Regions from separate parts of the Bacillus pfraonensis genome, predicted to be linked through region 1. Evidence: riboswitches for the same ligand, from Rfam matches in the RefSeq annotation. Region 1 holds a riboswitch; the other holds the start of a gene.

What was found. Region 1 has a riboswitch for FMN ahead of ribD (bifunctional diaminohydroxyphosphoribosylaminopyrimidine deaminase/5-amino-6-(5-phosphoribosylamino)uracil reductase RibD). Riboswitches for the same ligand answer to the same signal wherever they lie in the genome.
Region 2: linked by a shared signal. The riboswitch ahead of KFD70_RS01415 (ECF transporter S component) and the one ahead of ribD (bifunctional diaminohydroxyphosphoribosylaminopyrimidine deaminase/5-amino-6-(5-phosphoribosylamino)uracil reductase RibD) in region 1 are both predicted to bind FMN.

The regions. Positions count from the first base shown of each region.
Region 1 is NZ_JAHCDO010000040.1:15,501-19,767, forward strand. Features, by position in the region: gene KFD70_RS25665 (DUF2552 family protein) at 1-129, opposite strand, end outside; gene KFD70_RS25670 (CDGSH iron-sulfur domain-containing protein) at 232-474, shown strand; gene crcB (fluoride efflux transporter CrcB) at 514-867, opposite strand; gene KFD70_RS25680 (fluoride efflux transporter FluC) at 864-1,268, opposite strand; FMN riboswitch at 1,581-1,725, shown strand; gene ribD (bifunctional diaminohydroxyphosphoribosylaminopyrimidine deaminase/5-amino-6-(5-phosphoribosylamino)uracil reductase RibD) at 2,034-3,146, shown strand; gene ribE (riboflavin synthase) at 3,128-3,772, shown strand; gene KFD70_RS25695 (bifunctional 3,4-dihydroxy-2-butanone-4-phosphate synthase/GTP cyclohydrolase II) at 3,785-4,267, shown strand, end outside.
Region 2 is NZ_JAHCDO010000002.1:41,691-45,957, reverse strand. Features, by position in the region: gene KFD70_RS01425 (YpbB family protein) at 1-929, opposite strand, end outside; gene KFD70_RS01420 (ferredoxin) at 1,158-1,406, shown strand; gene KFD70_RS01415 (ECF transporter S component) at 1,524-2,102, opposite strand; FMN riboswitch at 2,267-2,404, opposite strand; gene KFD70_RS01410 (hypothetical protein) at 2,758-3,444, shown strand; gene KFD70_RS01405 (peptidoglycan DD-metalloendopeptidase family protein) at 3,472-4,086, opposite strand; gene KFD70_RS01400 (cob(I)yrinic acid a,c-diamide adenosyltransferase) at 4,171-4,267, opposite strand, start outside.

The DNA of each region.
Region 1 (4,267 bases):
ATCTTTTGGTTCTTGTCCTACACCAGCAATTGACCAATGCAGTAAACTATATGGATGATTATCATTTAAAAAAGATGCCCACGTGCGCTCATTTGCAATATTTTGCAGTGTACGTAATTGTTTATTCATGTTTCGTCACCTTACTATATGTCAACTATAAACGTTATTATAACACTCTCTTCTTCTACATACAAAGTACTGTTTTTATTGTCAAGCGCTTCCTGTAATTATATGATGAACATAAGCGTTTTGGAAGGAGGGATACTGTTGGCTAAAGTACAAATTAAAGTGAATGATAATGGTTCGTTTCGCATTACAGGGGATGTGGAACTAATCGACTCACAAGGGAATGCTTTCCCGGCAAAACCTGCATTTTCTTTATGTCGCTGTGGGTTATCAAAAAACATGCCTTATTGCGATGCTTCGCATAAGGGAAAATTCGAATCTATCGTTCGAGCACCAAAAGAAGAATAATAATATGAGAAGCACGCACAAATGATTTGTGCATGCTTCTTATAAATGTCCTATATAAAAACCTATCAGTGCAGAAAAAATGCCTAGCATATAACTCATTACGACATATAATAGCGCCTTTTGTCCCTCACGCTTATGTATCAATTGAATAATTTCAAGCTTACATGTTGAAAAGGTCGTAAATGCCCCCATAAACCCTGTTCCACATAATAATAACCACGTACGATTTATATAAACTCCGTACAATAGACCCAATAAGAATGAGCCTACTACATTTACAAATAATGTTCCATATGGAAATAAACTTCCATACTTTTCTTTCATTGCACTACTAATAGAAAATCTAGCAATAGCTCCGAAAAAACCACCAATTCCTACAAGCAAAACATTCATCGTGCTCCTTCTTTCTTCATACTTTTTTCATATAATGCATTTCCAAGGTAAAATCCAAATAAAGATAAGAGCAATCCTCCAACTATACTCGTACTTACATAATAAAACGCCATAAAGAATGCTTCATGTTGCATTAGTTCCAATGTCTCTATACTGAATGTTGAGAAAGTAGTAAAAGAGCCGATCATTCCTGTTCCAACGCTATTCATTATCATTTGTGAAACATGTTTCATACGAAATACATACATCGTTAAAAACGCTAAGAAAAAACTACCACTCATATTCGCCAGCCATGTTGCTAGCGGAAAAGAGTCAACTGAAGGAGTACCAATCCATTGCTCTAATCCATACCGTGCTAAAGTCCCAACAATACCACCGATTCCTACTGCAATATATTTCATATCTCCACCTCATTTATGGTATGTACTGAAATCTTTCCCATACTATATATTCATTTTAATTCTCCAACCTATAAGCTGCGACTATGAAAACCAAAACAGACCTCTACTCATTTTCGGCATGGGACGAAAAAAGCATCGACCGCCTCTATCCATAATCGGACGCTCTCTCCTGCAAAAAAGAAAAGTGTCGATTAGTTTTTCTTTTTATATAGTATAACAAACTTTATTTCACCCTTCATTTTCATACAATTCTTCACATTCGAATATTTTTTACTATCCTTTTTTCTTTTTTGTGCTATAATGTGAGCAAACAACATCCTTCGGGGTCGGGTGAAATTCCCAACCGGCGGTGATGAAGTGCACACTTCTAAGTCCGTGACCCGTTTCTAAGCTTTGAAACGGTGGATCTAGTGAGATTCTAGGGCCGACAGTATAGTCTGGATGGGAGAAGGATATGTTTTCTAGTGCTTATATAGCGAATACACTTTTATTTTGGCGTACACATTTTTACTGATTCGTTTTGAATCAGTGTATATGTTTTCTTTCATATACCTATTTTTCTATGCTGAAATAAAAAGATACGACTAGCGTATAAAAAATTGATAGTTTGCTAGGTTTTTTCTCGTGCAAAAATATCAATCATCGTTAGGTTTCTTTCCTATACTTTCGTATTCGAACTATATTTCTAGAAATCACGTCTCCCAACCCCCAAGGATACTATTATCCTTGGGGGTTTTTTGATTTTTCTTAGGAGAGGTGAAAAGAATGACTGATCAAGAATATATGAGGATTGCCTTACAGTTAGCACAAAGTACTACAGGGCAAACAAGTCCAAATCCAATGGTCGGTGCTGTTGTTGTAAAGGATGGAAACATCGTAGGAATAGGAGCGCATCTACGCGCAGGTGAGGAGCATGCTGAAGTCCATGCGCTTCGTATGGCTGGCGAAAAAGCAAAAGGATCCACTGTATACGTAACACTAGAACCATGTAGCCATTTCGGAAAAACTCCACCATGCTGTGATCTACTCATTGAAAAAGAAGTGAAGCATGTAGTAATCGCTACACTCGATTGCAATCCGCTCGTTTCAGGTAACGGTGCAAAACGTTTACAAAAAGCTGGTATTAGCGTAACTACCGGTGTTCTTGAAGAAGAAGCAATCCGATTAAACCGATACTTTTTCCACTATATGAAAACAAAACTACCGTTTGTAACAATAAAAACAGCGATGAGTTTAGATGGAAAAATAGCTACTACTACTGGAGAAAGCAAATGGATTACAGGTGAAGTTGCTCGCCAAGATGTGCATCAATATCGTCGTACGCACGATGCCATCCTTGTAGGAGTGAATACTGTTATAACTGATAATCCCTCTTTAACAACACGTCTTCCAAACGGGGGTAAACATCCGATTCGAATTATTTTAGATACACATTTACGAACGCCGTTGTCCTCTCATGTTATTACTGACGGGATAGCACCAACATGGATTATTGTTGGAAAAAATGTAAATGAAGAAAAAATAGCAATATATGAATCTCAAGGGATATCCATATTTCAAATGAAGACGAGCCAAATTGAAATACGCGAGTTTCTCCTCCTTCTCGGTGAGAAACAAATTCTTTCTCTCTTTGTTGAAGGAGGACAATCAGTGCACGCGAGCTTTTTAGAAACAAAGTGTTTTAATGAAATTGTAACTTATATAAGCCCTAAATTAATCGGTGGAAAAGATGCCCCAACTATGTTTGGTGGCACCGGCTTTAGCAAACTACAAGATGCACTTTCCTTACAAATTCAAGAGATGAAACAAATTGGCGATGATATAAAAATCGTCGCTACAGTGCGAAATGAGGTGCCTGCATGTTTACAGGAATTGTAGAAGAGCTTGGAACTGTTTCGAATATAAGGCAAAGCGGAGAAGCAATGAAGCTGACAATCACAGCAAATACAATTTTATCAGACGTAAAACTAGGAGACAGTATTGCTGTAAATGGCATCTGCTTAACCGTCACTTCTTTTACAGCGTCTTCGTTTACTGTTGATGCCATGCCTGAAACGATGCGAGCAACATCACTACGTATGCTTGGGACCCGTTCTAAAGTAAATCTAGAACGGGCAATGGCTGCAAATGGGCGCTTTGGTGGACATTTCGTCACAGGACATATTGATGGAATTGGAACCATTGTAAGTAAAAAACAGCACTATAATGCAATATATTACAAAATTGAAATTCCAAATAATTTGCTCCGTTATTGTTTACACAAAGGATCAGTAGCTATTGATGGAACAAGCTTAACGATATTTGATATAGATGAATCTTCCATTACCATTTCACTTATTCCGCACACTGTAAGCGAATCTATTATCGGTGAAAAAGTAGCTGGAGACATCGTAAACATTGAATGTGACATGGTTGGAAAATATATTGAGCGCTTTATTTCAAATCCCAAGAAACAGAGCAGTTCAGTTACAGAAAGCTTTTTACAAGAAAACGGATTTCTATAAGGGGGAAGCACAATGTTTCATCGTATTGAAGAAGCACTAGAAGATTTAAAACAAGGAAAAGTCATTATCGTATGTGATGATGAAAGCCGTGAAAACGAAGGAGATTTCATCGCTTTAGCAGAGAACATTACACCTGAAACAATTAATTTTATGATTACACATGGCCGTGGTCTTGTTTGTGTACCGATTACAGAGCAATATGCAGACCGCTTACAGCTAGAACCTATGGTTTCTCATAATACAGATTCCCATCATACGGCGTTCACAGTAAGTATCGACCACATTTCTACAACAACAGGTATTAGCGCTTACGAGCGTGCGACAACTGTACGCGAGTTATTAAATCCAGCATCAAAAGGCACAGATTTTAACCGCCCAGGTCATATCTTTCCTTTAATCGCGAAAGAAGGCGGCGTTCTACGCCGCGCTGGCCATACGGAAGCAGCGGTTGATTTAGCAAAATTATGTGGCGCGGAACCAGCAGGGGTCATTTGT
Region 2 (4,267 bases), on a different contig from region 1:
TTGATTTTATTTTTTTCCATAAACATTTCAATGGAAAAATCTCTTTCTCGTAATGCAATTTCAACAAAATGATCTTCTATTGTTGCAACCTTTAAATTTCTAATTGTTGCAATTTCATCCAAAGAACGTCCTTGTTTCCAAAGTTGATATGTTTTTTGTGTTGATAAACTAAACAAATCCGCTCTTTCATTCGGATAAGCAATAATTTTTGTTAATAGCGGGAATTCTTTTTCATTCTCTCGAACAGATTGAATAAAGAAATGAACCGTGCCCCAAAATAAAAGATGTACGCGAAATACATCTTGACTTGTAATTTCCGCAAGTTGCTTTAATGTATACCCAATCCTTTCATATCCAGTTAATCGATATGTAAAAATTGTTGCTTCTATCGGTAAAGTATCTTGTAATAGCATATGCATCTCTTTCCATAAACTTTTTGCAAGTTCACTTCTTGCATATGGCAGCCCAATGAGAAACTGCTTAACCCACATCATTACCTCAGTATCTTGTTGGATTGGAATAAACTTTGCATTTTGCTGTTGTAAATTTGATACGGTTTGAATAATTAACGAAAGTCGTTTCCAAAACATTTCACCAAGATTACCATAGTGCAAACCGTGTAAATACTGCGGAAAAAAAAGTGTTTCTTCCCAAGTTCCCAGCTGTCGTTTTCCCGTTTCAGTTAAAATGTACGTATTTTCATGCACGCTCTGAATCCATTCTTTATGTAATACATGTTCAATTTCCTGATCATAATCAGAACGTTGTAATGATTTATATATCCCAAACAGAAAAGAAATGCGAAATATATTTCCGTCTTGTAATGTTTGTGAAGAACGTTTCCCTTTTAAAAGGTGATAAATGGAAGAAACAGTCCGTTCACCATTTAATTGTTTTATACAATATAATAAAGTATATTGTAACTGCATTGCCGCTTCCACCTTTCAATTACATCTATATTTTCTATTGTATCAAACTGTACAGCATTTAGGCATTTTGAAAATCTTATGAAATAAATCAAAAATAAGTTGACACCCTAATTGATAAGCATTATCATTATAATTTTATGTTGAAAAGTTTGAAAAACCGTTTTACAATAAGATTATAATTTTTATAGCGACTATTTTCACATACATATTATCAGGAGGGAAAAAAATATGGCAAAATATACAATTGTTGATAAAGACACTTGCATCGCATGTGGAGCTTGCGGAGCTGCTGCACCAGACATTTATGACTACGATGATGAAGGTATTGCATTTGTAACACTAGATGATAACCAAGGTATCGTTGAAATTCCAGACGTATTAATTGACGACATGATGGATGCATTTGAAGGTTGTCCAACTGACTCAATTAAAGTTGCTGACGAAGCATTCGATGGCGACGCTTTAAAATTCGAATAGTCTTTTTATTAACTTCAAAAAACCCCCCTCATTTTTATGAGGGGGGTTTTTTGTTATTCATCTAACTCACAAATAAAAAAGCCATCAGCGGTACTCTCCCACTGATGACCAAAGTTTCTATGCATTTTTCATTTTTGCAAATACCCACACTTTTAAGCGTGAGAACAGTGCTACAAATACAACTGTTACAACAATTCCCTTAATTAAATTAAATGGGAGAATTGCCGCTACAATCATTTGTCGCATACCACTACTAGACATAGCAGGCTGATTTAAAAACCAAGTGTAAGCTGGTAAAATGATGAAATAATTTAACACACTCATAATTACCGCCATAGTAACCGTCCCTAACATTAACCCTGTTGTTAAACTTTTTACTGTGCGATACTTCCGGAATAGGAAAGCTGCTGGTCCAATAAATAGACACCCTGCAATAAAATTTGCTATTTCTCCAACTGGAACTCCCGTTAAACTGCCTTGAATTCCGTAATGAAGAATATTTTTTATCGCTTCTACAACTACACCTGCAATCGGGCTAAAAATAATCGCTGCAATTAAAGCCGGCACATCACTAAAGTCAATTTTTAAAAACGGTGGAAGTCCTGGGAATGGGAAATCCAACATCATAAGCAAATACGCAATACTACTAAGCATCGCTACACTCACCATTTGTACTACACTGTTTTTTTGTTTCATCCTTCTCTCTCCTTTTCCATCGATCATCTCATGGAAAGTGGAAAGGTTCTGCTATGCCTATTTTTTCCTATCATGAAAAAACCCTTTGTGTAAAACACAAAGGGAGAATTTTTTAGGCACATCAAACAGACGTTCAAATACTTATCTTTTTTGAACGCTTGAACCTCCATCTTCTCCCATCCAGACTATACTGTCGGCTTTGGAATCTCACCAAATCCTGCCTTAACGGCTCGCGGGCTTAGAACGAAAAGAAACTGTTCATCACCGCCGGTCGGGATTTTCACCCTGCCCCGAAGATAGACCGATATTCTATTTTCTCCACCATTATACAACATCATCATACAGTTGTGAACAAAAATGTTTATAACTTATAAATAGTAAGTAATATTTTCATTATAAAGTGAAACTTTAATAAGTGGGGGGAGTTCTTCATCCCCCACTTATTATCAACCCTCACCAATCGGGCTTTTACGGGCAGCACACGAATAGTAGGATAAAGACAACATAAAAACAGTCATAGGATTATACGACAACACAATCCATATTTTTTACAATTCGATTTTTTCCTTCGCAATTCCCTAGTCATCCATACAGAAAAGTGATAAGATGTTGAATTGTTAAGATAAGAGCATTTTCTTAATACGGAGGAAATGTCATGAAGAAAGAAAAAAGACACTCTATTCAAGAAACAATGAAAAAAAACTTAAGAAAAGAATACTTTTATTTAAAAAAAGAATTACTTTTCTACTGCCCAATTGATTTAGGCACATTTTCAAAAGAAACATACTATGCTACCTTTGACGAAGAAGGGATTAGTGTTTATCAGTATGATAAAACAACAGAAAGTAAACTAAAGCTATGTGAACGTCACCCTTGGAACAGTTGGGATAAAGTGAAAATTGATCACTATTTAACAACATCGCAATTTGTTTTCCAAGGAAAACGAAATTGGATTCTCTCTCTCTTTCATAAAGGAAAAGAAGCTCAAAAAATAATTGAAGAACATACTTCTTTACAAACAGAAGTTGTTTCTCGATCCTTTTTGAAAAAACTTCCTGGTTTTCGTTCTAATACAATCTTAAACAAATACATTGGCAGCATCTGTTATACAGCACTTATTGCATTTTTATTAAAGTGGATTATTCCATTCCAACAAATACAAGTTGCCTTGTATTCTTTTTCTATCGGTTGTATGCTCCTTGGTCTACTGTGTTTGACAATTGGACTAATCGAACCAACCATAGTATTATTTCGAACAACCGAAAAAACGAGGGCCAAGGTCTTTTATTATTATAGCTATTTAGCTATTTCTGGATTTATATGTGTCTTTATTTTTTGGTAAAAAAGAGCTAGTTCGACTAGCCCTTTTTTAATTTATATATAATTTTTGATTTGGATAAATCCGATCTTTCCTCAATGCATTTTTCACTTTTATTTCATGAACTGTCATACCGAACTTATGTGCAATACTAACCAAAGTATCTCCTTTTTGTACAACATATAGTGATGCTGATGCTACTTGATTCATCTCTTCCTTTAAAACAAGCAACGGGTCCATTGCATTTCTTTTCCCGAACGTCCAAGCACCTTTATGAACTTCTAGGTGCAGATGTGCTCCTCTTGATTCACCTGTGTTACCTACTTCACCAATTACCTCACCTCTTGTAATATGTTCCCCCTGCAGTACATATCTCTTATTTAGATGAGCATAAACAGCTTCATATTCTCCATGTTTAATAAACACTACATGTCCATAACTATCTGAAAAGTAGGATTTTGTTACCGTTCCACTCCGAATCGCTGCAACCGGGGTTCCGATTGAAGCAGCTATATCAATACCATAGTGTTTTCCACTTCTTGTTCCAAAATAATCACTAATTCTTCCATCTACAGGCCATGTCCATCGCCCGTCCTCAGCAAAAGCATATATTTGAGAACTAAAAAACAACCCAAAGACAAGTATCCCGATTTTTAAGCCTTTCATATGCATCCTCCGTTTTATAATAACCGTCACACTTTCTCTATTGTGGTATATTACGGAAAAAAGTATACAAAAAAAGAAAGTGAATTACTCCACTTCCTTATTACGAAAAACAATTGCACTTCGTTTATATTCAACGTCGTCCACATTAAGACGAGCATTTACCACTCTAGCAATCGCAAAT